2 linked regions of the Aquabacterium sp. OR-4 genome follow. The protein of the gene in region 1 interacts with the protein of each later gene in a pairwise test. Links are inferred from orthologs where the notes say so. Each region holds a gene or a part of one and is shown on either strand. Other genes may lie near its edges.

What was found.
Region 2: the proteins of nth (region 1) and aceE interact in binary tests that used the Escherichia coli proteins (3 or more experiments, as listed by UniProt). The link is inferred for Aquabacterium sp. OR-4 from one-to-one orthologs.

Annotation. Positions count from the first base shown.
Region 1 is NZ_JAOCQD020000002.1:180,427-194,708, forward strand. The notes cover bases 7,277-10,004. They hold nth (endonuclease III), read left to right. Parts: upstream 7,277-8,186; coding sequence 8,187-8,822; downstream 8,823-10,004. Other genes in these bases: N4G63_RS13020 (DMT family transporter), read left to right, coding at 7,279-8,178; N4G63_RS13030 (TlpA disulfide reductase family protein), read left to right, coding at 8,875-9,369; N4G63_RS13035 (histidine phosphatase family protein), read right to left, coding at 9,409-10,004. Outside these bases: N4G63_RS12995 (oxygenase MpaB family protein), read left to right, coding at 33-1,064; excinuclease ABC subunit UvrB, read right to left, coding at 1,076-3,196; N4G63_RS13005 (amino acid aminotransferase), read left to right, coding at 3,382-4,581; N4G63_RS13010 (polyhydroxyalkanoate depolymerase), read left to right, coding at 4,914-6,464; electron transport complex subunit RsxB, read left to right, coding at 6,542-7,195; more of N4G63_RS13035, read right to left, coding at 10,005-10,107; cobS (adenosylcobinamide-GDP ribazoletransferase), read right to left, coding at 10,104-10,940; cobT (nicotinate-nucleotide--dimethylbenzimidazole phosphoribosyltransferase), read right to left, coding at 10,948-12,060; N4G63_RS13050 (cobyric acid synthase), read right to left, coding at 12,163-13,647; N4G63_RS13055 (aminotransferase class I/II-fold pyridoxal phosphate-dependent enzyme), read right to left, coding at 13,644-14,282. UniProt on the Escherichia coli protein: DNA repair enzyme that has both DNA N-glycosylase activity and AP-lyase activity. The DNA N-glycosylase activity releases various damaged pyrimidines from DNA by cleaving the N-glycosidic bond, leaving an AP (apurinic/apyrimidinic) site.
Region 2 is NZ_JAOCQD020000001.1:1,855,499-1,870,354, reverse strand. The notes cover bases 4,801-8,102. They hold aceE (pyruvate dehydrogenase (acetyl-transferring), homodimeric type), read left to right. Parts: upstream 4,801-5,193; coding sequence 5,194-7,902; downstream 7,903-8,102. Other genes in these bases: aceF (dihydrolipoyllysine-residue acetyltransferase), read left to right, coding at 7,934-8,102; N4G63_RS08130 (PAS domain-containing sensor histidine kinase), read right to left, coding at 4,801-4,994. Also shown: N4G63_RS08145 (M3 family metallopeptidase), read right to left, coding at 1-506; bifunctional methylenetetrahydrofolate dehydrogenase/methenyltetrahydrofolate cyclohydrolase FolD, read right to left, coding at 674-1,537; N4G63_RS08135 (response regulator transcription factor), read right to left, coding at 1,774-2,409; more of N4G63_RS08130, read right to left, coding at 2,406-4,800; more of aceF, read left to right, coding at 8,103-9,649; N4G63_RS08115 (Ntn hydrolase family protein), read left to right, coding at 9,662-10,234; lpdA (dihydrolipoyl dehydrogenase), read left to right, coding at 10,242-12,050; N4G63_RS08105 (EAL domain-containing protein), read left to right, coding at 12,211-14,238; N4G63_RS08100 (NUDIX hydrolase), read right to left, coding at 14,306-14,851. UniProt on the Escherichia coli protein: Component of the pyruvate dehydrogenase (PDH) complex, that catalyzes the overall conversion of pyruvate to acetyl-CoA and CO(2).

The sequences.
Region 1 (14,282 bases):
ATCGGGCTGCGCTGCAGTCTGGAGGTGCCCCGGTGAGTCCGTCCCGTTCGCCATCGCTCGAGCCCGGCAGCGCCGCCGGCGCCGCTGCGCACACCACCGCCCCGGGTGCCGCGCCGGGCTGCCCCTTTCATGCCGCCGGCGCGATGGCCGGCGCCGTGCCGGGGGCCGACATCGGCCCGCGCTACCGCCGCCCGCTCGGTGTGCTGCACCACCCCGGCGTGCGTGGCGAGATCGCCCGGCTGGATGCCCGGCGCGACTGCCAGCGCATCGTCTTTCTGCTGTCGGCCTACGAGTTTCCGTTCGACATGACGCGGGCGCTCGAGATCGCGCTGTTCCACACCTATGGCAGCCGCTCGGTGGCGCGCCTGCTGGACCGCACGGCGCAGTTCGCGCGCCAGGGCCAGAAACGCTACGACGACACCAACCTGCTGATCGCCAACTTCATGGAAGCCGGCTGGGATGGCGACCCCGGCGCCCGCGCCATCGCGCGCATGAACCACATCCACAGCCACTACCGCATCCCGAACGAAGACTTCCTGTTCGTGCTGTGGACCTTCATCGACTTTCCGATCGACTGGATGGCGCAGTTCGGCTGGCGCGCGTTCACGCCGCACGAATGCGAGGCCTGGTTCCACTACTGGCACGGCATCGGCCAGCGCATGGGCCTGGTCGACATCCCGGCCAGCAAGCCGGCCTTCGACGCCTTTGTGGCGGCCTACGAGGCGCGCGAGTTCCAGCCAGACGAGGCCTGCCGCCGCGTGGCCGATGCCACCGTGGCCATCATGGCGGCCTGGCTGCCGGCGCCGCTGCGTGGCCTGGTCAAGCCGGCGGCGGCCTGCCTGGTGCGGCCGCAGTTGCGCCGCGCGGCGATGTTGGCCGAGCCCTCACCCGCCCTGAACGCCGTGCTGCGCGGCGTGCTGAAGCTGCGCCGCGCCGTCAAGCGCGTGCTCAGCATCGAGCGCTACCCCACGCTGCTGGCCGACAAGCATTACCGCAGCTATCCGCAGGGCATGCCGCCGATCGAGCAGATCGGGCCCGATGCGCTGCAGCGCAAAAAGGGCTGAACGCGCGCGCCTCAGGCCTTGGCCAGCGGCACCACGTTGACGTCGTGTGCGCCGCCGGCACCGAACACCTGCTCGCGCAGCAGCGCCAGCTGGTCGCGCACACGGGCGGCCTTCTCGAACTCGAGGTTCTTGGCGTGCTCGATCATCTGCTTTTCCAGCGCCTTGATGCGCTTGGCCAGGTCTTTCTCGCTCAGGCCTTCGGTCTCCACCGCGTCCATCAGGCCCTGCACCTTGGTCTTGTCGTCGGCCTGTGAGACCACGCCGTCGATCAGCTCCTTGACCTGCTTCATCACCGTGCGCGGCGTGATGCCGTGCTCGGCATTGAACTCGGTCTGCTTGGCGCGGCGGCGGGCGGTTTCGTCCATCGCGCGGCGCATCGACTCGGTGATCTTGTCGGCGTAGAGGATGGCGCGGCCGTTGGCATTGCGCGCGGCGCGGCCGATGGTCTGGATCAGGCTGCGCTCGGCACGCAGAAAGCCTTCCTTGTCGGCATCGAGGATGGCCACCAGGCTGACCTCGGGGATGTCGATGCCTTCGCGCAGCAGGTTGATGCCCACCAGCACATCGAAGGTGCCCAGGCGCAGGTCGCGCAGGATCTCCACGCGCTCGACCGTGTCGATGTCGCTGTGCAGGTAGCGCACCTTGACGCCGTTGTCGGTGAGGTAGTCGGTGAGCTGCTCGGCCATGCGCTTGGTCAGCGTGGTGATCAGCACCCGCTCGCCCTTCAAGACCGTGTTGCGGATCTCCTGCAGCACGTCGTCCACCTGCTGCGCGGCCGGCCGCACGTCGACGATGGGGTCGACCAGGCCGGTGGGCCGCACCACCTGCTCCACCACCGCGCCGGCATGGGTCTTTTCATAGTCGGCCGGCGTGGCCGAGACGAACACGCACTGGCGCATCTTGGTCTCGAACTCGTCGAACTTCAGCGGCCGGTTGTCGAGCGCGCTGGGCAGGCGAAAGCCGTACTCCACCAGCACCGTCTTGCGCGCCCGGTCGCCGTTGAACATGCCGCCCAGCTGGCCGATCAGCACATGGCTCTCGTCCAGGAACATCAGCGCGTCGCGCGGCATGTAGTCGACCATGGTGGGTGGCGGGTCACCGGGCTTGGCGCCGCTCAGGTGCCGGGTGTAGTTCTCGATGCCCTTGCAGTGGCCCACCTCCTGCAGCATCTCGAGGTCGAAGCGGGTGCGCTGCTCGAGCCGCTGGGCCTCGACCAGCTTGCCGCCCTTGACCAGCTCATCCAGCCGCTCGCGCAGCTCGAGCTTGATGGTGTCGATGGCGCTCAGCACGCGCTCGCGCGGCGTCACGTAGTGGCTGCTGGGGTAGATGACGAAGCGCGGAATCTTCTGGCGGATGCGGCCGGTCAGCGGGTCGAGCAGGCTCAGCGATTCGATCTCGTCGTCGAACAGCTCGATGCGGATGGCCAGCTCGCTGTGCTCGGCCGGAAACACGTCGATGGTGTCACCGCGCACGCGGAAGCTGCCGCGGCTGAAGTCGACGTCGTTGCGGCTGTACTGCATGCGGATCAGCTGCGCGATGGCATCGCGCTGGCCGATCTTGTCGCCCACGCGCACGATGAAGCGCATCTGCGTGTAGTCCTCGGGCTTGCCGATGCCGTAGATGGCGCTGACCGAGGCCACGATGATGGTGTCGCGCCGCTCCAGCACGCTCTTGGTGGCCGACAGCCGCATCTGCTCGATGTGCTCGTTGATCGAGCTGTCCTTCTCGATGAACAGGTCGCGCTGCGGCACATAGGCCTCGGGCTGGTAGTAGTCGTAGTACGAGACGAAGTACTCCACCGCGTTCTTGGGAAAGAACTCGCGGAACTCGCTGTACAGCTGGGCGGCCAGCGTCTTGTTGGGCGCAAACACGATGGCCGGCCGGCCCATGCGGGCGATCACATTGGCCATCGTGAAGGTCTTGCCCGAGCCGGTCACGCCCAGCAGGGTCTGGTAGGCCAGGCCGTCGGCTATGCCCTCGCACAGCTGGTCGATGGCGGCGGGCTGGTCACCGGCCGGCGGATAGGGCTGGAACAGCTGGAACGGCGAGCCCGGGAACGTGACGAACTGGCCTTCGCCCGATGGCATGGGCGAGGCATCTTCCGCGGCAGACAGGTCGGCAAGATCGGACATCGGGGTTTCCCTGGGGCAAATGGGTCACTGGCTCTAAAATCGCGGGCTGGCTGCGGCGCTGGGTGGCGCGCGCCGGCCAATCCAACAGCGTACCGCAGTGCGGCATTCCACGTGGGTGCCGCTGCCGCAAGCCGCCGTGAACCGCCCTTCCCTGCTGCCACCGTCCTGACAGGAACCACACCTCCATGAGCTTCTTCGCCGCCGTCGAGATGGCCCCGCGTGACCCGATCCTGGGTCTGAACGAACAATTTGCCGCCGACACCCGCGCCGACAAGGTCAACCTCGGCGTCGGCGTGTACTTCGACGACGCCGGCAAGCTGCCGCTGCTGGCCTGCGTGAAGGCCGCCGAAACCCAGCTCACCGAAGCGGCCAAGCCGCGCGGCTACCTGCCCATCGACGGCATCGCCGCCTATGACAAGGCCGTGCAGCGCCTGGTGTTCGGCGCCGATTCGGCCGTGCTGGCCGACGGCCGCGTGGCCACCATCCAGGCGCTCGGCGGCACCGGCGGCCTGAAGGTGGGCGCCGATTTCCTGAAGAAGCTGAACCCCGCCGCCCAGGTGCTGATCAGCGACCCGAGCTGGGAGAACCACCGCGCGCTGTTCACCAACGCCGGCTTCGAGGTGGGCACCTACAGCTACTACGACGCCGCCAACCGGGGCGTGAAGTTCGACGCCATGCTGGCCGACCTGAACGCTGCCGCCGCCGGCACCGTGGTGGTGCTGCATGCCTGCTGCCACAACCCGACCGGCTACGACATCACCCCGGCGCAGTGGGCGCAGGTGATCGCCACCGTCAAGGCACGCAGCCTGGTGGCCTTTCTCGACATGGCCTACCAGGGCTTTGGCGACGGCATCGCCGAAGACGGCGCGGTGATCCAGCAGTTCCTGGACAGCGGCGTCGAGAACTTCTTCGTCGCCACCTCGTTCTCCAAGAGCTTCAGCCTGTACGGCGAGCGCGTGGGTGCGCTCAGCGTGGTGTGCGCCAGCAAGGACGAGACCGCCCGCGTGCTGTCGCAGCTCAAGATCGCCATCCGCACCAACTACAGCAACCCGCCCACCCATGGCGCCCAGGTGGTGGCCACGGTGCTCGACACGCCTGCGCTGCGCGCGCAGTGGGAGCAGGAGCTGGCCGCCATGCGCCAGCGCATCAAGCAGATGCGCACGCTGCTGGCCGAGAAGCTGGTGGCCGCCGGTGTAAAGCAGGATTTCGGCTTCATCGTGCGCCAGCGCGGCATGTTCAGCTACTCGGGCCTGAGCAAGCCGCAGATGGAGCGCCTGCGCAGCGAGTTCGGCGTGTACGGCGTCGATTCGGGCCGCATCTGCGTGGCCGCACTCAACACCCAGAACATCGACAAGGTGGTGGCCGCCATCGCCGCGGTGCTCTGAGGGGCCGCTGCCCCACACTGACGCCCTTTTTTTGCTGCAGCGCCACATCCGGCGCCAGCCACCCTGCACAGCCCGGCCCCGCCGGGCTGTGTCGTTTGGGCACAGGCTTGTCGCCCAGGCGACAGGAAAGCCGAACTGCGGTGCGAAGTTACGTGTTTTTCCGTAGCCGGCTCGGCCTATGCAGCCGCACGATGCTCGGAGTAACATTCACAATGCTGCAGTGCACAAAACTTTGCACCCGCCGTCAGGTCGGGTTCAGGGGCTGCAGCACAAGATGACAGCGCTCGCCCGAGCCCCCGACGCACCGCCGTCTGACTGGAGTCCATCCCGCCATGCTTTATCAGATCTACGAGACCCAGCGTGCACTGATGGCGCCGTTTTCCGAGTTCGCCAGCGCCTCGGCCAAGCTCTACAACCATCCGCTCTCGCCCTTCACGCACACGCCGATGGCGCAGCGCGTGGCCGCCGGTTTCGACCTGATCCACCGTCTGGCCAAGGATTACGAGAAGCCCGAGTTCGGCATCCGCACCGTGCCGGTGGACGGCGTGGACGTGGCCGTGCAGGAGCAGTACCCGATCGTGCTGCCGTTCTGCCGCCTGATCCGCTTCAAGCGCTATTCGGACGATCCGGTGGTGCTTGAGAAGATGAAGAGCCAGCCGGTGGTGCTGGTGGTGGCGCCGCTGTCGGGCCACCACAGCACCCTGCTGCGCGACACCGTGCGCCAGCTGCTGCGCGACCACAAGGTGTACATCACCGACTGGGTCGATGCGCGCCAGGTGCCGGCCGAGGCGGGACCGTTCCACCTCAACGACTACGTCAGCTACGTGCAGGACTTCATCCGCCACCTGGGCCCCGAGGTCAATGTGATCTCGGTGTGCCAGCCCACCGTGCCGGTGCTGGCCGCCGTGTCGCTGCTGGCCACCAAGGGCGAGTTCACGCCGCGCACGCTGACGATGATGGGCGGCCCGATCGACGCCCGCCGTTCGCCCACCGCGGTGAACAACCTGGCGATGAACAAGAGCTTCGAGTGGTTCGAGAACAACGTGATCTACCGCGTGCCGCCGAACTTTGCTGGCGCCGGCCGGCGCGTCTACCCGGGCTTTCTGCAGCACACCGGCTTCGTGGCGATGAACCCCGACCGCCACCTGAGCGCGCACTACGACTACTTCCAGGACCTGATCCGCGGCGATGACGATTCGACCGACGCGCATCGCCAGTTCTACGACGAGTACAACGCCGTGCTCGACATGCCGGCCGAGTACTACCTCGAGACGATCAAGACCGTGTTCCAGGATTTCGCCCTGGTCAACGGCACCTGGCAGGCCGACGACGGCACCTACGTGCGCCCGCAGGACATCACCACCAGCGCCCTGCTCACCGTGGAAGGCGAGCTCGACGACATCTCGGGCGCCGGCCAGACCCGCGCCGCGCACGACCTGTGCAGCGGCGTGCCCAAGAGCCGCCAGTTCCACTACGACGTGGCCGGCGCCGGCCACTACGGCATCTTCTCGGGCCGCCGCTGGCGCGAGAAGGTGTACCCGGAGATCAAGGCCTTCATCCTGACCTTCAACAGCCCCGAGGGCCGGCTCGACCACACGCCCACCCCCGACGAGCTGAGCGGCGACTACGAGATCGACCGCATCGCCGTGGATGCCCCCGCAGCCGTGGCCGCCGAGGCACCGGCGCGCAAGATCACGGTGCGCAAGGCCACGCCGGTCAAGACGGCCAAGACCGCCTCCAAGCCCACCGCCCCGGTGGCCGCCGAGGCCCCGGTGGCCGCTGCCGCGCCGGCCCGCACGCGCAGCCCGCGCGCGGCGGCAACCGCGCCGGCCCCGGCCGCCAACCGCCCCACGGCCCGCGCCACGCGCAAGCCGCGCGGATAATCCGGGCGGTGCAGTCCACCGCCCCCATCCCCCCGCGAGCCATCGCGCCGAACCCCGCCACCGAGCGGGGTTCTTCATTGGCCGAGCAGATCGACGCGCTGCTGCCGCAGACCCAGTGCACCCGCTGCGGCTACCCCGATTGCCGCAGCTATGCCCAGGCGATTGCCGGCGGCCGCGAGGCCATCAACCGCTGCCCGCCCGGTGGTGCCGAAGGCGTGGCGCGGCTGGCCGCGCTGACCGGCCAGGCGGTGCAGCCGCTGGACGCGGAATGCGGCGCCGAAGGCCCGCGCCTGCTGGCCGTGATCGACGAGGCCTGGTGCATCGGCTGCACGCTGTGCATCAAGGCCTGCCCGGTCGACTGCATCAGCGGCACCCACAAGCGCATGCACACGGTGATCGACGCCGACTGCACCGGCTGCGAGCTGTGCGTGCCGGCCTGCCCGGTGGACTGCATCCGCCTGGTGCCGGTCAGCGGCGAGCGCACCGGCTGGCAGGCCTGGAGCGCGGCCGAGGCCGCCACCGCCCAGGCCGCCTACACCCAGCGCAACGCCCGCCGCGCCCGCCACAAGCACGAGCACGACGCGCGCCTGGAAGCCAAGGCCGCCGCCAAGCTGGCCGATCTGCCGGCCCACACCCAACACACCGACCCGGTGGTGATCGACCGCAAGCGCGCGGTGATCGAGGCGGCACTGGCGCGCGCCCGCGCGCGCCGCGCGGCAGACCAGGGCTGAGATGAACCGGCCGCCACACGCATGGCATTCACCGCCCGCCAAGGCGGCGCATCAGGCCCGCCGGGCGGCCGGGCGAGCCTGACATGTCGCGCCTTCAAGCCAACGCGCTGCTGCTGCTGGCCGCGGTGATCTGGGGCTCGGCCTTCGTGGGCCAGGTGCTGGGCATGGCGGGCGTGGGCCCGCTCGGCTTTACCGGCGTGCGCTTTCTGCTGGGCGCGCTGGTGGTGGCGCCGCTGGCCTGGCGCGAGCGCCGCGCGCTGCAGGCCCAGGGCCATGCGCTGGGCGTGCCCGAGCTGCGCTGGATCGCCCTGCTGGGCGCGCTGCTGTGCACCGGCGTGGTGATGCAGCAGATCGGCCTGATGAGCACCACGGTCACCAACGCCGGCTTTCTGACCGCGCTGTACGTGCCCCTGGTGCCGCTGCTGGCCTGGTTTTTTCAACGCCAGGCGCCGCACTGGAGCGTGTGGCCGGCAGCCGCCGGCTGCCTGGGCGGCACCTGGCTACTGACCGGGGGCTCGCTGGGTGCCTTCAGCCCGGGCGACCTGTGGGTGCTGGCCAGCGCCCTGCCCTGGGCCGTGCATGTGCTGCTGGTGGGCCAGGTGGCCAACAAGCTGCGCGGCGCCTACGGCCTGGCCTGCGGGCAATTTTTGGTGTGCGGCCTGGCCGCCAGCGCTGCCGGCCTGGCGCTCGAGCCGATCACGCTGCAAGGCCTGGCCAGCGCGGCCGGCGCCATTGCCTACACCGGCGTGCTGTCGGTGGGCGTGGGCTTCACCATCCAGGTGGTGGGCCAGCGCCACGCGCCGCCGGCCGACGCGGCCATCGTGCTCAGCTCGGAAACCGTGTTTGCCGCCTTGTTTGGCGCGTGGTTCCTGGGCGACCGGCTCAGCGCCGTGGGCCTGCTCGGCTGCGGCCTGATCCTGGCCAGCATCGTGGGCGTGCAGATCCTGCCGCTGCTGCGCGCCCGACTGACCTCCACCTCCTGAGCTGGTTCATGAAATCTGCCGACATCACGCCCTTCTTCGCCACACTGGCCGCGGCCAACCCGCAGCCGGCCAGCGAGCTGGAGTACACCAGCGTGTTCGAGCTGCTGGCCGCCGTGCTGCTGTCGGCCCAGGCCACCGACGTGAGCGTCAACAAGGCCACGCGCCGGCTGTTTCCCATGGCCAGCACGCCGCAGGCCCTGCTGGCGCTGGGCGAGGAGCGCCTGGCCGATCACATCAAGACCATCGGCCTCTACCGCAGCAAGGCCCGGCACCTGATCCAGACCTGCCGCATCCTGATCGAGCAGCACGGCGGCCAGGTGCCGCGCAGCCGCGTGGCGCTGGAAGCCCTGCCAGGCGTGGGCCGCAAGACCGCCAACGTGGTGCTCAACGTGGCCTTCGGCGAGCCCACGATGGCGGTCGACACACACATCTTCCGCGTCGGCAACCGCACCGGGCTAGCCCCGGGCAAGACGCCGCTGGCGGTGGAGCTGCAGCTCGACAAGCGCGTGCCGGCGCCGTATCGGCGCGATGCGCACCACTGGCTGATATTGCACGGGCGCTATGTGTGCACGGCGCGCTCGCCCAAGTGCGGGGTCTGTCAGGTGCGAGCGTGGTGCGACATGGGGCGCAAGCTGCCGGCTTGAAGCCGCGGCGGGCGACTTGTAAGGAATCGGCGCCCGCCGCGACCCATTGCGCATGAAGCCGCTTCTGCTCCTGTTCACGCTGCTGCTGGCCAGCGCCAGCCTGGGTGCTGCACCGCCACCGGCAAGCCCCCTGCCCTTCAGCGGGGCCACGCTGGACGGCCGGCGCTTCGACCTGGCGGCGCGGCGCGGCCGTGTGGTGATGGTGGTGCTGTGGCGCAGCACCTGCCCGGTCTGCATCGACAAGCTGCCCGAACTGCGGATCAACGCCCGCGGCTGGAAGGACGCACCCTTCGATCTGGTGCTGGTCAACCTGGATGCCAGCCCCGCCGATGCGGAACGTTATGACCGGGCGCGCCGGATCCTGGCCCCCGGCGAGGCCTCGGTGTTCAGCTTCTGGCAAGGGCAGGCGCAGATGCCGGGGCCATGGCGAAGCCCGGATCGCCTGCCGCACACCGTGATCATTGATCGCCAGGGCGCGGTGGCCGCGCAGTTTGAAGGCCGCATCCCGGCCGAGGCCTGGAACCAGGTGGCTGATCTGCTGCCCTGACAGGCCGGGCAGCGGTCGGCGCGGGCGGCCATGCGCCGATCAGGCCGGCCCGAATCGCGCCTGGCGGCACTCGCCGTAGCGCGGCGGGCGCGGCCAGTGGGCGGCGTCCAGTCCAGCGCACAGGCGTGTGGCCAGCCGCACGGCAGGATCGGTGGGCCGCTCAGCCCGCTGCAGCAGCTGCATCACGCCCGCATGGGCCACCACGAGGCGGGGTTCGGTGGCGGCCAGGGCACCGCCCCCATGGGCGCCAGGCGCTTCAGGGGGTCGGCCTGGCGCTGGCGCCTGCACCCAGGCCGCCACGCGCAACGCCATGGCCGCCAGCGCCTCGCCGCCGCCCGGCGCATGGCCGGTGAAATCGGCCTCCCAGGCCTGCACCTCGCTCCAGGCGATGTCGCGCCAGGGCTGGCCGTCCCAGGCGCCGAAGTGCAGTTCCATCAAGCGCGCATCGATGTGGTGGCGCCAGCCCCAGCGCGCCAGCCAGCGGCCCACGTCGGCGCAGCGGCGCAGCGGTGAGGTCCACACCGCGCGCGGCAGGCCGTGGCGGCGCGCCGCGGTGCGGATGCGGTGCGCCAGGCGCTTGGCGCGGCGGGGGTGCACCGGCAGATCGGTCTGGCCGATGCAGCGGCCGGCCGCGCCCTCGGGGCGGGGATGGCGCCACAGCCACAGGCTCGAGGGCGCGGCCTGGGTTGGCGCGGCCTGGGCTGGCGCGCCCTCGCCTGCCACGCCCGGCGCCGTCATGCCATCCACACCGGCTGGGCCGCGGCCACGACCAGCACCGCCAGTTCGGCGAACTGCTGGGTGGCACCCAGCGTGTCGCCGGTGAAGCCGCCCAGGCGGCGCAGCAGCCAGGCGCGCATGCGCCAGGCCACCAGCAGCACGGCCAGCAGCGCCAGCGTGGCGCGCCAGGGCATGGGCGCTGGCAAGGCCAGCGGCACGCCGCCTGCGGCCAGGCCACCGCCCAGCGCCACGGCCACCAGCAGCGTCCAGCCCCAGGCCGTGGCCAGGCCGGCCGCGCCGATGCGCTGGGCCAGGGGCTTGGCCTTGGCGTGCTCGGGGTCGCCGGCATAGGTCAGCGTGGCCAGCAGCGTGGCGGCGCCGGCGCGGCTGGCCGCCTGCGCCAGCACCAGGGCAGCGGCCGCGGCCATGGCGCTGTGCTGGCCGGTCAGCTGCGCCAGCAGCGCCAGCTTGGCGGCCAGCACCAGCACCAGGCCCAGCGCGCCATAACTGCCCAGGCGCGAGTCCTTCATGATCACCAGCGCGCGCTCGCGGCTCACGGCGCCGCCCAGGCCGTCGCAGGTGTCGGCCAGGCCGTCTTCATGAAAACCGCCGGTCAGCCACACCGTGGCCGCCGTGGCCGCCACGGCCGCCACCCACGGGCTGCCGCCCAGGGCCGTGGCCAGCGCCAGCGCCGCCGCACCAAACGCCCCCACGCCCGCGCCCACCAGCGGAAAGTGGCGTGTGCACTGCGCCAGCCAGGCGGGGTCGAAGCGGGCCAGCCGCACCGGCACGCGGGTGAGGAACTGCAGCGCCACGGCGATCAGCCGCAGTTCGTGAACCAGGGCCTGCAACATGCGGCGATCAGGCCTCGGCAGGGCCGCTGACGCCCGCCGAGTCGAAACTGGCCATGCCGGCCAGCAACTCGACAGCCGAGGCCACCAGCGGCCAGGCCAGCGCCGCGCCCGAGCCTTCACCCAGGCGCAGGCCCAGATCCAGCAGCGGCTGGGCGTCCAGCGCCTGCAGCATGGCGGCATGGCCGGCCTCGGCACCGCGGTGGCCGAACACGCAGGCGTCGGTGAGCGATGGCGCCAGGCCGCGCGCCACCAGCGCCGCGGCGCCGGCGATGAAGCCATCCACCAGCACCAGGCGGCGCTCGGCCGCGGCCTGCAGCATGGCGCCGGCCATCATCGCGATCTCGAAGCCGCCGAACTCGGCCAGGGCCTGGATGGGGCTGAACCGGCCGGGCGCGATGCCCACGCGGTCCAGCGCGCGCTGCAGCACGGCGCGCTTGTGCGCCAGGCCGGCGTCGTCCAGGCCCGTGCCGCGGCCCACGGCCTGATCGAGCGGCGTGCCGGCCAGCGCCACCAGCAGCAGCGCGGCGGCCGAGGTGTTGGCAATGCCCATCTCGCCCAGCACCACGGCATTGCCGGGGCGCGCGGCCACCAGCGCGGCGCCGCGGCGCAGGCCCTCCAGCGCGCGCTCTCGGCCGAGTGCCGGGCCGCTGGCCGCGTCATCGGTGCCGGCGCCCAGGCGGGCTGCCACCAGATCGGGCCCGGCCGGCGGCGCGCTGGCGATGCCGGCATCCACCAGGGTCCAGGCCAGGCCATGCTGGCGCGCGAGCACATTGATGGCCGCACCGCCGCCACGCATATTGGCCACCATCTGGCCCGTCACCGCCTGCGGATAGGCCGAGACGCCTTGGGCGGCGATGCCGTGGTCGGCCGCAAACACCAGCAGCTGCGGCGCGTGCAGCGCGGGTTGCGCGCTGCCCTGCAGCAGGCCGATCTGCAGCATCAGCGCCTCGAGCCGGCCGAGTGCGCCCAGCGGCTTGGTGAGGTGGTCGATGCGGTGGCGCAGGCGCGCGGCCAATGCGGGCTGGGCCGCGGCATCGCGCGGCTGGATGCGCGCGCACAGGGTGGACAGGTCGGCGGACAGGTCGGCGGGCAGGTCGTCGGTGGGCGGGGTCGGGTGCATGGCGGGCATTTGAGAGGCAAGCGGCTCGGCGGATGTTCGGCGAAAGCTCAGCGCAGGGTCAGTGGACATTCGGTGGACATTCAGTGGATGCTCGGCGGGCGTTCAACGGGCCTCGAGCAGGCCCATCAGCGTGGCGGCGCCCACATGCTCGTCCAGCGTGTCGGCCAGCCGGTCAAACACCGTGGCCAGCGGCTCGGGCGCGCGGCCGAACAAGGCCTGCAGCACGGCCGGGTTCTCGAACAGGCCGTGCAGGTAGACGGCCAGGATGGGGCCCCGCTGCCAGCCCAGGCCGGGCGAAGCGGGGGCGGCATCCAGCAGGGTATCGAGCAAGGCGCCCTGGCGATCGACCTGGCTGTGGCCCAGGTGGATCTCGTAGCCCAGCACCGCCAGGCCGCTCAGCGCCGCCCACGGGCCCTGCAGCGCGCCCAGGCGGTGCCGCGCCTGGCGCAGCGTCTTGTGCGCGGCAAAGCGGGTGTGCAGCGGCAGCAGGCCCAGGCCGGCGTCCTGCCCCGGCGTGCCGCCTTCCTGGCCCAGCGGGTCATCGACCACCCGGCCCAGCCATTGCAGTGCGCCGCACACGGCCAGCAGCGGCTGGCCGGCGGCCACGTGTTGCGCAATCGGCGCGTCCAGGCCCTGCTGCCGCACCCAGGCCAGATCGGCCCGCGTGTGCTTGCTGCCGGGCAGCACCAGCACGGCGCCGGGCGCGGCCAGCGCGGCACGCAGCGTGGGCCCATCACGCACCACCACCAGCGGCAGGCCGGCGCGGGCCACGGGCTCGAACTCGTCCAGGTTGCTGGCATGCGGCGTGGACAGCAGCACCACGCGCGGGCCGGTGCTGGCGGGTGAGCCCAGCGGCACCGCATCCTCCTCGGGCAGGCCGTGCTGGCGCAGCAGGGGCAGCACGCCCAGCACCGGCAGGCCGGTGCGCTGGCGCAGCAACTCGGGTGCGGGCGCCAGCAAGGCCGCGTCGCCACGAAACTTGTTCAGCAGGTAGCCGCGCAGGCGCTGGCGCACGCCGGCGTCCGCCAGCTCGGTGGTGCCCAGCAGGTGGGCAAAGGCGCCGCCGCGGTCGATGTCGGCCACCAGCAGCGCGGCGGCATCGGCCTGCACGGTGGTGAAGGTGTTCACATAGTCGTGCGCGGCCAGGTTGATCTCGGCCGGCGAGCCGGCGCCTTCGATCACCAGCAGCTCGGCCTCGGCCTGCAGCGATTGCAGCGCCGCCTGGGCGGTGGGCCACAGCAGCGCACTGCGCTCGCGCCAGGGCATGGCCGCCAGATCGGGCCGCAGCTGGCCCATCAGCACCACCTGGCTGCGGGTGTCGGCCTCGGGCTTGAGCAGCACCGGGTTGTGGCGCGGCTCGGGCGCGGTGCCGGCGGCCAGGGCCTGGAAGTACTGGGCGCTGCCGATCTCGGCCTGGCGGCCATCGGCGGCCACCACCACGCGGGCGTGGTTGCTCATGTTCTGCGCCTTGAACGGCCGCACGTCGAGGCCCCGCCGCGCATACCAGCGGCACAGCGCGGTGGTGATCCAGCTCTTGCCCGCGCCGCTGGTGCAGCCAAGCACGGCCACGGCCTTGGCGCGGCTCATGGCATGGCCCCGGCCGGCGTGCATGCCGGCGCCGCGGCGCCGGGCTGGGCGCGGCCGTCAGCGCCCAGGCCGGGCGGCGCGGCGGCAGCGGCCGCCTCGGCATCCCAGGCCGCCAGCCACAGCGCCTGCTCGGCGGGCGGGCGCAGGCCCACGCGCACCCAGCCGGGCAGTCCGAACGACTGGCAGCAGCGCAGCGCCAGGCCGCGCTGGCGCAGCTGGCGCAGGCCGGCCATCACGGCCTCGGCCGTGCCGGGCGGGCGGCCCAGCACAAAGGGCGCCGTGCCGGGCGCCAGTGCCCAGCCGCGAGCCTGCAGTGCCGCCACCAGCGCGGCGCGCCAGGCGGCCAGCGTGGGCCGGCAGCCGGCCAGCCAGGCCTGGGTGGCCGGCTCGCACCAGGCGCCCAGCAGCGCCTCGCCCTCGGCCGACAGCACCCAGCTGGGCGCCAGCGCCTGCACCTGGGCCCAGGCGCCGGCCAGGCCGCCACCCGGCAGGGCCTCGGCCGGCGCCTGCAGCCAGCCGGCGCGCACGCCGGGCAGTCCCAGGGCCTTGTTGGGCGTGTGCACCTGCCAGGCCTGCGCGGCCAGGGCGGCGGGCAGTGCCACGGGCTCGGCGGGCGGGCCCAGGCGCAGCGCGGC
Region 2 (14,856 bases), on another replicon or contig:
TGCTCGGAGAAGGCCTGGCCCAGCTCGGCCAGCCGCTCCTGGATGGCGGCGAAGCGCGCCTTGGCCTCGCCCTGCAGCTCGGCGCCCGAGAGCACGAAGTCGCGCAGCGCATGGGCCAGGGCCTGGCGGCGCGCCGGGCTCAGGCTTGCGGCGCCGGGGCCGTTGGCAATGGCCTTGTAGCGGGCGTACAGGCGTTCATCAGCGCCCAGCCGGGTGTGGAACTCGGTCACACGCCCCAGGTTGGCGTTGTAGGCCTCGCGCAGCTCGGGCGTGTTGGCCACCGCGTTGAGGTGGCCCACCAGGCCCCAGGCGCGCGACAGGCGCTCGAGCGGCACATCGAGCAAGGCCGACAGGCGGTCGTAGTCGGTGGGGCCGTCGGCGGCCACGGCGCGCTCGAGCGCGGCCTCGGCGTCGCGCAGCAGCTCGTCGAGCGCCGGGCTCACATGCTCGGGTCGAAACTCGGTGTAGGCGGGCAGGTCGGCGGGGCTGAGCAGCGGATTGGTCATGGCAGCAGGTTCAGTGCAACAGCAAGATGATGGGGCCGGTGGCGTGCGGGTCAAGGGCCGAACAGGCGCCAAACAGGTGCCAAACGCGGCTTGAACCCGTGCCGATCATGGGGCGGATCGGCCCACCGTGCAGCAAGTTCCGGGCGCAGCCGGTGCTGGCGGCGGTGTCAGGCCTGCGCCGCGGCCACGCGCTCGGCCGATTCGAGCGTGTTGACCAGCAGCATGGTGATGGTCATCGGGCCCACGCCGCCGGGCACCGGCGTGATCCAGCCGGCCACCGGGCTGACGCCGGCAAAGTCGACATCGCCGCAGAGCTTGCCTTCGTCGTTGCGGTTCATGCCCACGTCGATGACGATGGCGCCGGGCTTCACCATCTCGGCGGTGAGCGTGTTGCGCCGGCCCACCGCGGCCACCACCACATCGGCCTGGCGGGTGTGCACGGCCAGGTCGGGCGTGGCGCTGTGGCAGACGGTCACCGTGGCGTTGGCCTGCAGCAGCAGCAGGGCCATCGGCTTGCCCACCGTGTTGCTGCGGCCGATGACCACCGCATGCTTGCCGCGCAGATCGACGCCGGTGCTTTCGATCAGCTTCATGCAGCCGTAGGGCGTGCAGGCGCGAAAGCCCGGCAGGCCGCTGGCCAGGCTGCCGGCGGAGTGGATCGAGAAGCCGTCGACATCCTTCTCGTCGGCGATGGTCTCGATCACGCGCTGCGGGTTGATGTGCCGGGGCAGCGGCATCTGCACCAGGATGCCGTGGATGGCGGGGTCGGCGTTCAGCGCCTCGATGCGCGCCAGCAGCTCGGCTTCGGGCAGGCTGGCGTCGTACTTCTCGAGCACCGAGTGCAGGCCGCTCTCGGCGCAGGCCTTGACCTTGTTGCGCACGTACACGGCCGAGGCCGGGTCTTCACCCACCAGGATCACGGCCAGGCCGGGCTTCACGCCACGGGCAGTGAGGGCGGTGGCGCGGGCGGCCACTTCGGCGCGGATTTGTTGCGACAGCGCGGTGCCGCTGATCAGTTGGGCGGTGGTCATGACAGCCCCTCGTCCGACGAGTACGTCGGCCAGCCCTGCAGGCCGCGCCGGGCCTCGTGGCCCAGCCCTTCGCCCGGCGCAGCCCCCGTGGGGATGGCGGGCCGGCCTGGGAGCGGCCCGGCGCTCGGCCCGCTCGCGTCTAAGTGCAGTGGATTCATCGCGAGGTCTCCAAAAAGCACCAAGGCCGCTGGGAGCAGCGGCCTTGTCGAAAAAAGGTGAGAACGGGCGTGCCGGGCTCAGGCCTTGGCGGCGGCCGCCGAGTTGGCGCCGAGCGCGATCTTCAGCAGATCGGCCACGGTGTTGGCGTTGAGCTTTTCCATGATGTTGGCGCGGTGCGCCTCCACCGTCTTGATGCTGATGCCCAGGTCGTCGGCGATCTGCTTGTTCAGGCGGCCGGCCACGATGCGCTCGAGCACCTGGGCCTCGCGCGTGGTCAGGCGGCTGAGCAGGGCGTCGCGGCTGGCCTGCTCTTGGTGGTGGGTGAAGGCGCTGCGCGCCTGGTCGAGCATGCGCTCCACCAGGCCGAGCAGGTCGTCTTCCTTGAAGGGCTTTTCGATGAAGTCCATCGCGCCCTTCTTCATGGTGGTGACGGCCATCGGCACGTCGCCATGGCCGGTGATGAACACCACCGGCAGCGGGCTCTTGCGCTCGAGCAGTCGATCCTGCAGCTCGAGGCCGCTCATGCCGTCCATGCGGATGTCGGCGATCAGGCAGGCCACTTCACGCGGGTCGAAGCGCGAGAGGAAGCTCTCCGCCGAATCGAAGCACTTGACGCGGTAGTCCTTGCCCTCGAGCAACCATTGCAGCGAGTCGCGCACGGCCTCGTCATCATCGACGACATAGACGGTGCCCTTCTTGGGAATCAGGCTCATGAGGATGTCTTGGCAGCAGTGCTCGAACCGGCGTCGGGCGCCGTGCCATCGGAGGATGGCGCCAGCGGTGTCTCCTCGATCCGCGCGGTGGTTTCGACGGGCAGGGTGAAGGCGAACCGGCACCCCGAGACGTTCGGCCCATTGTAGAGGTTCTGTGCCTTGATCCGGCCGCGGTGCGACTCGATGATCGAGCGGCACAGGCTCAGGCCGATGCCCATGCCTTCGGCCTTGGTCGAGAAGAAGGCCTCGTACAGCCGGGCGATCACTTCCTCGGGCAGGCCGGGGCCCATGTCGGTGACGGCAAACTCGATCACGCCGCCCTCGTCGGGCGTATGGCGCGGCACCACGCGCAGCTCGATGTGGCGGCGCGCGGCAGGCAGGCTGGCGCTGTCGATGGCCTCGGCGGCGTTTTTCAGCAAGTTCAGCAGCACCTGCTCGATCAGGATCGGGTCGCACTTGAGCACCGGCAGGCGCTGCGCCACGTAGTGGTGGATCTGCACGTTGCGCCGGCGCATCTCGATCGAGGCCAGCTCGACCGCGTCCTCGACGATGTCCTTGGCATGGGCGGGCACGCGCTGCGGCTCGCTCTTTTTCACGAAGGCGCGGATGCGGTGGATGATCTGGCCGGCGCGCTCGGCCTGGCGCGCGGTCTTTTGCAGCGCGGCGATCAGGCCTTCGTTGTCGATCGAGCTGGACTTCACGCGCGAGACCATGCCGTTGCAGTAGTTGTTGATCGCGGTGAGCGGCTGGTTCAGCTCGTGGGCCACGCTGCTGGCCATCTCGCCCATGGTGATCAGGCGGCTCGACACCTGGGCCTTCTCGGCTTGCTGGGCGGCCAGCTCCTCGGCGCGGCGGCGCGCGGTGACGTCGGTGGCGATCAGCATCTGCGCCAGGCGGCCGTCGGTCCATTGCAGGTAACGGCTGCGCACATCGAACCACTTGTCCAGCGCCGGGGCGTAGATCTCGCGCGGGTCGGTGCCCAGGCCGGCCAGCTCTTGCGCGGGCAGGCCGCTGTAGCCGTCCACGTCCTCCAGCTCGGCCTGCGGCGGCTGGTTGGCCGAGCCGCTGGCCAGCAGGCCGTGGCCACGCGCATCGGCGCCAAACCACAGCCGGTAGCTGCGGTTGGCAAACAGCAGTTCGCCCTGCTGCACGCTGAGCACCGACACCGCCGCCTCCAGGCCTTCGAGCACCGTGGTGAAGCGTTCGTGGCTGGCCGAGAGCTGGTCGCGGATGCGCTTGGCTTCGGTGATGTTGGTCATGCTGGTCATCCAGCCGGTCTGGTGGCCACGGGCATCCACCAGCGGCGAGACGTACATGCGCGCGTCGAACAGCGAGCCGTTCTTGCGCGCCACCTTGACCTCGATGCCGCCGGCCGGGCTGCGGCCCTGCAATTGCTGCTGCAGCAGGCGGTGGTTCTCGTCCACGCGGTCGTGCGGCCAGTAGGGGTAGGGCGGCAGGCGGCCGATCAGCTCGGCCTCGGTGAAGCCGGTCATCGCGCAGAAGGCGGGGTTGACGTAGGTGACGCGGCCTTCGCGGTCGATGGCGCGCATGCCGGTGAGCATGGAGTTCTCCATCGCCCGGCGGAAGTTGGTTTCCTGCACCAGCGCGTCCTGGATCTGGCCGCGGCGGCGCATGTGGCGCCAGGTGCCCAGCAGCATCCACACGGTCAGGATGGACAGCGCCACCACCAGCCAGAACAGCGCGTTGCCGATCAGGCCCACCGAGGTGCGGTAGCCAGTGGCGCGCAGCAGCAGGCCGTTGGCGGCCGGCGCCAGCGGCACCTCGTGCACGATGGACGCGCGCTGCTGCGCGCGGCCGGGCATCGGTGTCACGGTGCTGGCCAGCACGGCGTGGTGCTCGTCGATCACCGCCACCGCGTGCCGGCGCGTCACCTCGCTGGGCACGAAGTGGCGCATCAGCACGTCGATGGAGTAGTCGGCCACCAGCGCGCCGGCAAAGTGGCCGCGCGCCAGCATCGGCACATGCACCTGGAACACCAGGGTGCCGTTGCGATCCTTGAAGGGGCGCGAGTACATCGGCTGGCGCAGGTCGCGCGCGGCGATGAAGGCCCAGTCGCTCTCGCTGCGCAGTGCCTCGCGCAGCTCGGCGCCGGGCGGGCGGGCGCCGGCGCGGGGCGCGCCGTCGTCGCGCTCGCCGGCGCTCTCGAAGCGTGCGCGCGGGCGCTGGTCGGCGCCCAGCCAGGACAGGCGGGTGATCTCGGGCCGGTCGCTGCTCAGGCTGCCGGCCTGCTGGCTGAACTCGGCCGGGTCGAGCTCGCGCGTGGCGAACTCGCGCGCCAGCCGCACCAGCTGCTCCTGGTCTTCGATCAGGCGCAGGCGGATCTGCTGCTGGGCGATCTCGGCATCGCGCTTGACGGTTTCGGTCTCGCGCTCGATTTCCTCGTTGCGCAGGTACCAGAAGGCCGAAATGATGGCCGCCAGGAACAGCAGCACCGAGGCCAGCGGCGCCAGCGTGGCCAGGCGGTCCTGCCGGGCCGGTGATTGGCGGCGCCACCAGCGGCCCAGCGGGCGGCGGGCCAGGGTGCCCAGACCATGGGCGCCGGAGTCTTGGGAAGGGGCGGACATGGCGGTGATTATCCCGGCGCCCGCCCGCGGCACCGGGCGTGCCGGGGCCGCCAGCGCCGGCGCACGGGCCTGGCAGGCCGTGCCGCTCTCCAGGTGAATTGCATAATACGAAACGCATTCACGCCATTTGGAAATCAACCGAAGTTGTGCCACACTGCGCGCCGTTCGCGCCGAACCACACGCAAATAGGAGACAAGCGATGTCCGCCCAGCCCGACAAGAACTCTGCCGCCGCCCTCGACACCGACGCTCAGGAAACCCGCGAGTGGCTGGACGCGCTGACCGCGGTGATCAATGCCGAAGGCCCTGACCGCGCCCACTACCTGCTGGAGCAGCTGCTTGAAGAAGCGCGCCAGCACGGCGCCGACATGCCGTTCTCGGCCAACACCGGCTACGTCAACACCATCGAGCCCGATCAGGAAGAGCGTTGCCCCGGCAACATCGAAATCGAGGAGCGCCTGCGCGCCTACATGCGCTGGAACGCCATGGCCATGGTGGTCAAGGCCAATCGCCACAACCCGCCCGATGGCGGCGACCTGGGCGGCCACATCGGCTCGTTTGCGTCGCTGGCGCACATGTTCGGTGCCGGCTTCAACCACTTCTGGCATGCCGAGAGCAAGGACCACGGCGGCGACTGCATCTACATCCAGGGCCATGTGGCGCCCGGCGTGTATGCCCGCGCCTACCTGGAAGGCCGGCTGACCGAGGAGCAGCTGCTGCACTTCCGGCAAGAGGTGGACGGCAAGGGCCTGTCGAGCTACCCGCATCCCAAGCTGATGCCCGAGTTCTGGCAGTTCCCCACGGTGAGCATGGGCCTGGGCCCGCTGATGGCCATCTACCAGGCGCGCTTTCTCAAGTACCTGCATGCGCGCGGCATTGCCGACACCGCCAACCGCAAGGTCTGGGTGTTCTGCGGCGACGGCGAGATGGACGAGGTGGAGAGCCTGGGTGCCATCGGCCTGGCGGCGCGCGAGAAGCTCGACAACCTGGTGTTCGTCATCAACTGCAACCTGCAGCGCCTGGACGGCCCGGTGCGCGGCAACGGCAAGATCATCCAGGAGCTGGAGAGCGAGTTCCGCGGCGCGGGCTGGAACGTGCTGAAGCTGATCTGGGGCAGCGACTGGGACCCGCTGCTGGCGCGCGACAAGGACGGTGCGCTGCGCAAGGTGATGATGGAGACGCTGGACGGCGACTACCAGGCCTTCAAGGCCAATGATGGCGCCTTCGTGCGCAAGCACTTCTTCGGCCGCGACCCCAAGACGCTGGAGATGGTGGCCAAGATGAGCGACGCCGACATCTGGGCGCTGCGCCGCGGCGGCCATGATCCGCAGAAGGTGTACGCCGCCTATGCGGCCGCGGTCAAGCACCAGGGCCAGCCCACGGTGCTGCTGATCAAGACCGTCAAGGGCTTCGGCATGGGCAAGGTGGGCGAGGGCAAGAACACCGTGCACCAGACCAAGAAGCTCACCGACGACGACATCCGCGCCTTCCGCGACCGCTTCAACATCCCCATTCCCGACAGCGAGCTGCCCAAGCTGCCGTTCTACAAGCCGGCCGACGACACGCCCGAGATGCGCTACCTGCACGAGCGCCGCCAGGCGCTCGGCGGTTACCTGCCGCACCGCCGCACCAAGGCCGAAGAGCACTTCACCGTGCCCTCGCTCGAAACCTTCAAGGCCGTGCTCGAGCCCACCGCCGAAGGCCGCGAGATCAGCACCACCCAGGCCTACGTGCGCTTTCTCACCCAGCTGCTGCGTGACCAGGCGCTGGGCCCGCGCGTGGTGCCCATCCTGGTGGACGAGGCGCGCACCTTCGGCATGGAAGGCCTGTTCCGCCAGGTCGGCATCTACAACCCCGCAGGTCAGCAGTACACCCCGGTCGACAAGGACCAGGTGATGTACTACCGCGAGGACAAGGCCGGCCAGATCCTGCAGGAAGGCATCAACGAAGCCGGCGGCATGGCCAGCTGGATTGCCGCAGCCACCAGCTACAGCACCAGCAACCGCATCATGGTGCCGTTCTACGTGTACTACTCGATGTTCGGCTTCCAGCGCATCGGCGACCTGGCCTGGGCGGCGGGCGACATGCAGGCGCGCGGCTTCCTGCTGGGCGGCACCAGCGGCCGCACCACGCTCAACGGCGAAGGCCTGCAGCATGAAGATGGCCACAGCCACATCCTGGCCGGCACCATTCCCAACTGCGTGAGCTACGACCCGACCTTCGCGCACGAGGTGGCGGTGATCATGCAGCACGGCCTCAAGCGCATGGTGGAGAAGCAGGAGAACGTCTTCTACTACCTCACGCTGCTCAACGAGAACTACCCGATGCCCGGCCTGGTGGCCGGCACCGAGGAGCAGATCATCAAGGGCATGTACCTGCTGCAGGACGCGCCCACCGTGGCCGGCCAGCCGGCGGTGAACCTGCTGGGCTCGGGCACCATCCTGCGCGAGAGCATGGCCGCCAAGCAGCTGCTGGCCACCGACTGGGGCGTGGCCGCCAAGGTGTGGAGCTGCCCCAGCTTCAACGAGCTGGCCCGCGACGGTGCCGATGCCGAGCGCCACAACCTGCTGCACCCCACCGACGCGCCGCGCCTGCCCTTCATCGCCCGCCAACTGGCCGGCCACGCCGGCCCGGTGGTGGCCAGCACCGACTACATGCGCAGCTATGCCGAGCAGGTGCGCGCCTACCTGCCCAAGGGCACGGGCTTCAAGGTGCTGGGCACCGACGGCTTCGGCCGCAGCGACTTCCGCAGCAAGCTGCGCGAGCACTTCGAGGTCAACCGCCACTACATCGTGGTGGCCGCGCTGAAGGCCCTGGCCGACGACGGCGTGCTGCCGCTGGCCAAGGTGGCCGAGGCGATCCAGAAGTACGGCATCAAGGCCGACAAGATCAACCCGCTGTACGCCTGATCACAGCCACCAGACCTCGGAGACAAGCACTATGGCAATCGTGGAAGTCAAGGTCCCGGACATCGGCGACTTCAAGGACGTGGCGGTGATCGAACTGCTGGTCAAGCCCGGTGACACCGTGGCGGTGGACCAGAGCCTGATCACCGTGGAGAGCGACAAGGCCTCGATGGAGATTCCGTCCAGCCATGCCGGCGTGGTGAAGGAGCTCAGGGTGGCCATCGGCGACACCGTGAACCAGGGCACGTTGCTGCTGATGCTGGAGGCGGCCGGCGGCGCCGCTGCGGCGCCCGCACCCGCACCGGCCCCGGCCCCGGCCGTGGCAGCCCCGGTGGCGGCGGTGGCCGCCGCTGCGGCGCCGGCGCCGGCCGCGGCCGCCCCCGCCGCATCGGGCGGCGTGGTCGAGGTGCTGGTGCCCGACATCGGCGACTTCGACGAAGTGGCGGTGATCGAGGTGATGGTCAAGCCGGGCGACACCATCAAGCTCGAGCAGAGCCTGATCACGGTCGAGTCCGACAAGGCCTCGATGGAGATCCCCAGCAGCCACGCCGGCGTGCTGAAGGCGCTGCGCGTGACGCTGGGCGACAAGGTTCGCAAGGGCTCGCTGGTGGCCCTGGTGGAAGTGGCCGGCGTTGCCGCCGCCCCCGCCGCCCCCGCCACCCCCGCCGCGGCGGCGCCGGTGGCTGCGGCCGCGGCCGCTCCGGCGGCCAGCCCGGCCGCCGCACCCCCGGCCAGCGTGGCAGCCCCGGCTGCGGCGGTGGCGGCTGTGCCGGCGCACCAGCCTGGCGGCGCCCCCACCGGCCAGCTGCCGCATGCCTCGCCGACGATCCGCCGGCTGGCACGTGAGCTGGGTGTGCCGCTGGCCGAGGTGGCCGGCAGCGGACCCAAGGGCCGCATCACGCAGGGCGACGTGCAGGGCTTCGTCAAGAACGTGATGGCCGGCGCGGTGATGACCGCGGCGCAAAAGGCCAAGGCCCCGGCGCCCGCCGCTGCGGCCGGCGGCGAGGGCGCGTTCCCGGGCCTGCTGCCCTGGCCCAAGGTCGACTTTGCCAAGTTCGGCCCGGTCGAGCGCAAGGACCTGTCGCGCATCAAGAAGATCAGCGGCGCCAACCTGCACCGCAACTGGGTGGTGATTCCGCATGTCACCAACCACGACGATGCCGACATCACCGATCTCGAAGCCTTCCGCGTTCAATTGAACAAGGAGAACGAGAAGAGCGGCGTCAAGGTCACGATGCTGGCCTTCATGATCAAGGCCGCCGTGGCCGCGCTGAAGAAGTTCCCCGAGTTCAATGCCAGCCTGGACGGCGACGGCAGCCTGGTGCTGAAGAACTACTTCCACATCGGCTTTGCCGCCGACACACCCAACGGCCTGGTGGTGCCGGTGATCAAGGATGCCGACAAGAAGGGCATCTTCCAGATCAGCACCGAGATGGGCGAGCTGGCCAAGAAGGCGCGCGACGGCAAGCTGGGCCCGGCCGACATGAGCGGCGGCTGCTTCAGCATCAGCAGCCTGGGCGGCATTGGCGGGCGCTACTTCACGCCCATCATCAATGCGCCCGAGGTGGCCATCATGGGCGTGTGCAAGAGCGCCATCGAGCCCAAGTGGGACGGCAAGCAGTTCGCGCCGCGCCTGATGCTGCCGCTGAGCCTGAGCTGGGACCACCGCGTGATCGACGGTGCCGCGGCAGCGCGCTTCAACGTCTACTTCGCCTCGCTGCTGGCCGACTTCCGCCGCATCGCGCTGTAAGGCCGGCGCGAGATGACCACCATCTGTGTGGCCCGCAAGGGCGGCCAGGTGGCCATCGCGGCCGACGCGCTGGTCACCTTTGGCGACACGCGCCTGGCCCATGGCTACGAGGCCAACGACAAGCTGTTTCGCATCGGCGACTCGTGGATCGGCATGGCCGGCACCACCGCGCACTTTCCCGTGCTGCGGCGGGCGCTGGGCACGCTGCCGGCCGACGAGCTCAAGCTGCACTCGCGCGACGAGGTGTTCGACACCTTCCTGAAGCTGCACCCCAAGCTGAAGGAGCACTTCTTCCTGAACACCAAGGAAGACGATGCCGACCCCTACGAGAGCAGCCAGTTCACGATCCTGATCGCCAATGCGCGCGGCATCTTCGGCGTCTACTCGTACCGCGAGGTGTTCGAGTTCGACCGCTTCTGGGCCATCGGCTCGGGCCGGGCGTTTGCGCTGGGGGCCATGCAGGCCAGCTTCGAACGGGTGCGCTCGGCGCGTGAACTGGTGGAGACCGGCGTGCGCGCCGGCTGTGAATTCGACAAGAACTCGGCGGGTCCGGTGCGGACCCACACGCTGAAACTGAAAGGCTGACAACACCATGGCCCTCATTGACGTGACCGTGCCGGACATCGGCGACTTCAAGGACGTGGCGGTGATCGAGATCCTGGTCAAGCCGGGCGACACCGTGCGCGCCGAGCAAAGCCTCGTCACCGTGGAAAGCGACAAGGCCTCGATGGAGATCCCCTGCAGCCACGCCGGCGTGGTGCAGGCGCTCAAGATCAAGATGGGCGACACGGTGAACCAGGGCTCGGTGCTGCTGAGCCTTGAGGTGGCCGAAGGCGCCGCTGCGGCGCCGGCCCCGGCTGCTGCACCTGCTGCTGTACCTGCACCCGCCCCGGCACCGGTGGCCGCTGCGCCGGCGCCGGCCGCCACGCCCGCGCCGCAGGCCGCCAGCTACACCGGCAGTGCCGATCTGGAGTGCGATCTGCTGGTGCTGGGCGCCGGCCCCGGCGGCTACTCGGCCGCCTTCCGCGCGGCCGACCTGGGCCTCAAGACCGTGCTGGTCGAGCGTTTTCCCACGCTGGGCGGCGTGTGCCTGAACGTGGGCTGCATCCCCAGCAAGGCGCTGCTGCACGTGGCCGCGGTGATGGACGAGGTCAGGCACTTCGCCGACCTGGGCGTCGAATTCGCCGATCCCAAGGTGGATCTCGGCAAGCTGCTGGCGCACAAGAACAAGGTGGTGGGCAAGCTCACCGGCGGCCTGGCGGCCATGGCCAAGATGCGCAAGGTGACGGTGGTGCAGGGCAACGGCACCTTCGCCGATCCGCACCACCTGAGTGTGCAGGTGGGCGAGGGCGCCGAGGCCAAGACCCAGACCATCCGCTTCAAGAGCGCCATCATCGCCGCCGGCTCCGAGGCCGTGAAGCTGCCCTTCCTGCCCGACGATCCGCGCATCGTCACCAGCACCGGCGCGCTGCAGCTGCGCCAGCAGCCCCAGCGCATGCTGGTCATCGGCGGCGGCATCATCGGCCTGGAGATGGGCACGGTGTACTCCACGCTGGGCGCCAGGCTGGATGTGGTGGAAATGCTCGACGGCCTGATGCAGGGCGCCGACCGTGATCTGGTCAAGGTGTGGCAGAAGATGAACGCCGACCGCTTCGACAAGATCATGCTGAAGACCAAGACCGTGGGCGCCAGCGCCGGGCCCGAGGGCATCACGGTGCAGTTCGAGGGCCTGGACGGCAGCAAGAGCGAGGCCACCTACGACCTGGTGCTGCAGGCCGTGGGCCGCACGCCCAACGGCAGGAAGCTGGGCGCCGAGAAGGCCGGCGTGGTGGTGGGCGAGCGCGGCTTCATCCCGGTGGATGCGCAGATGCGCACCAACGTGCCGCACATCTACGCCATTGGCGACATCGTCGGCCAGCCGATGCTGGCGCACAAGGCGGTGCACGAGGCGCATGTGGCCGCCGAAGTGGCCGCTGGTAACAGCAAGGCCCAGTTCGACGCCCGCGTGATTCCCAGCGTGGCCTACACCGACCCCGAGGTGGCCTGGGTGGGCCTGACCGAGGATGAAGCCAAGGCCAAGGGCATCAAGGTCAAGAAGGGCCTGTTCCCGTGGACGGCCTCGGGCCGCGCCATTGCCAACGGCCGCGACGAAGGCTTCACCAAGCTGCTGTTCGACGACTCGCCCGAGGCCCATGGCCACGGCCGCATCCTGGGCGGCGGCATCGTCGGCACGCATGCCGGCGACATGGTCGGCGAGATCGCGCTGGCCATCGAGATGGGCGCCGACGCGGTGGACATCGGCAAGACCATCCACCCGCACCCCACGCTGGGCGAAAGCATCGGCATGGCCGCCGAGGTGGCCCACGGCAGCTGCACCGACCTGCCGCCGCAGCGGCGCTGAGCCGCGGCAGCCGGCGCTCTGCCGGGCGCCGCGCCGAGCGGCGGCAAAGTCCCAGCGTTCAAGTTGGCGCCGGGCGGGACGAAAACCTGACAGAGCCTGTCCGGCCCCGGCACCCTTGCCCGGGCGGGCGGAGCATGGCCCCACTGTCGCCCGCCCTCGGATGCTGTCTGCCGATTCACCTCCACTGCCGCTGCTGCCCGCCTGGTCCGAAGCCCGGTCTGGCGGCCGCATGCCGGCCTGGGCCCAGCGCCATCGCCGGCTGCTGATGGCGCTGGCGGTGCCGCTGCTGGCCGCCCTGCTGCTGGCCGCCGCACTGGGTGGGCTGGTGCAGCGCGAGGTCACCCGCCAGCACGCTGCGGCCACCGCGGCACTCGCCGAGGCATTGGCGCGTGCGCCGGGCACGCTGCCGCACCGGCTGGAACAGATGCCTGCCTGGGCCCTGGCCGCCGGCTGGGCGCAGGCCGAGGTGCGCGACGGCGCGGGCCGCTTGCTTGGCCGCGGCCGGCACGATGCCGGCGCCCAGGCGCTGCCCGCCTGGTTCATGGCCGCGCTGCGCCTGCCGGCCGAACCGGCCCCGCGCGGCCTGCAGGTCGACGGCCGGGTTCTGCTGGTCCAGGCCTGGACCGATCCCTCGCACCTGCTGGGCCTGCTGTGGCAAACCCTGCAGGTGCTGCTGCTGGCCGTACCCGCGGCCATGCTGGCGGTGGCCACGCTGTTTGCCCGCCAGCGTGCGCGCCTGCGCAGCGCGGTGGCCGACACCCTGGCCCAGACCGAGCGCCTGGGCGATGCCGGCTACCGGCCGGTGCGGCACCCGGCGCTGCCCGAGCTGGCACCGCTGGCCGATGGCCTGGATCGCCTGCACGAACGCCTGGGCGCGCTGTTTGCGCTGCAGGCCACCCAGCTCGAGGCGTTGCGCCTGCAGGCCCATCACGATCTGCTGACCGGCCTGGCCAACCGCCGCCACTTCACCGCCGCGCTCGACGCCCTGCTGCACGGCGAAAACGCGCCGCCGCGGGTGACCCTGGTGCTGCTGCGCCTGGCCGATCTGGCCGGCATGAACCAGCGCCTGGGCCGGCGCTCGGCCGACCGCGTGCTGCAGGCCGTGGCCCAGGTGCTGCAGAACTACCCGCAGCGCGTGGCCCACTGCCTGATCGGCCGCCTGGACGGTGGCGACTTCGCGCTGCTGCTGCCCACCGGCGGCGTGGCCGGCGACACCCTGCAGGCCCTGCGCCGCGCGGTGTCGGCCGGCCTGGTGGTGGTGGACCCCGCCGCGCGCGTGGTGGCCACCGCGGTGGAGGTGCTGGCCAGCCACACCGCCGAGGCGGGCCTGGCCCAGGCCGAGGCCGCACTGCGCCGCGCCGAGGCCGAAGCCGCCTGCCCGCCAGTGGTGGACGCCGAGGCCGCGGCCGAGCTGGGCTCGGGCGCCGCCAGCGAGCTGCTGGCCGCCGACGACGAATCCACCGGCTGGCACCGCCGCCTGATGCGCGCGCTGTCGCAGGGGCGGGTGCGCCTGGGCGAGTTTGCGGTGTGCACACCCGACGGCCGCACGCTGATGCTCGACAGCCCGCTGCGGGTGCAGCTGGTGGCCGGCGGCGCCTACGAGCCGGCCGCGCGCTGGCTGGCCCAGGCGGTGCGCAGCCAGCTCAGCACCGCCATCGACGAACGCGCGCTGATGCTGGCCCTGGCCGCGATTGCCCGCGATGGCCAGGCCCGCTGCATCAACATGGCGGCCGCCTCGCTGGCCTCGGGCGTGTTTGTCGAGGCCGCCACGCGGCGTCTGGCGGCCGCCCCCGAGGCCGCCTGCCGGCTGTGGGTGGACTTGCCCGAATCACTGGCGCTGGACGCACCGCAGCGCCTGCGCGAGCTGTCGCGCCGCTGGCGCCCGCTGGGCGTGATGCTGGGCCTGGAGCATGCCGGTGCCGCCTTGTCGGCCGGGCAGGGCCTGCCCGATCTGGGCCTGGACTGCGTGCGCATCGACGCCCGCTATGTCAACGGCATTGCCGGCGCCGAGGCCGCCGATGCACGGCGCTACCTGCATGGCCTGGTGCAACTGGTGCAGGGCGTGGGCCTGAGCGTCACCGCCGAGGGCGTGCGTGCGGCCGAAGACCTGGACGTGCTGTGGTCGCTGGGTTTCGACGCCGCCACCGGGCCGGCGGTGACCCCGCTGCCCGCCGCGACCCTGGCCTGAGCCAGGCCGAGTGGCGGGTGGCCCTGCGTGCCCGCAGGGCCGGGCGCCCCAGTGTGGCCACTTGCCCTTAGATGCTGCCGATGTGCAGCGGATAGTCGCCGCCGGCGCGCCGGCAGGCGAAAAAGTGCTGCAGCGTGTCGCGCACCGTGCGGAAGGCGATCTCGTCCCAGGGTACCTCGTGCTCGTGGAACAGGCGCGCCTCCAGGGTCTCGGGGCCGGGGTCGAGCGCGGCGTCGAGCATGCGCGCGCGGTAGAACAGGTGCACCTGGCCCACGCGCACCACGCTCAGCATGCTCAGCAGGCCCTGCAGCTCGATGCGGGCGCCGGCTTCTTCAGTGGTTTCGCGGGTGGCGCCTTCGGCCACGGTCTCGCCAAGCTCCATGAAGCCGGCCGGCAGGGTCCAGAACCCGTAGCGCGGCTCGATGGCGCGCTTGCACAGCAGCACCTGCTCGCCCCATACCGGCACCGTGCCCACCACGTTGAGCGGGTTCTCGTAGTGGATGGTGCCGCAGCCGCCGCACACCGCGCGTTCGCGGTTGTCGTCGTCGGGCACGCGGTAGGCCACCGGGGTGCCGCACTGGCGGCAGTGCTTGATGCGACGCGTCTCGAGCATGGTGC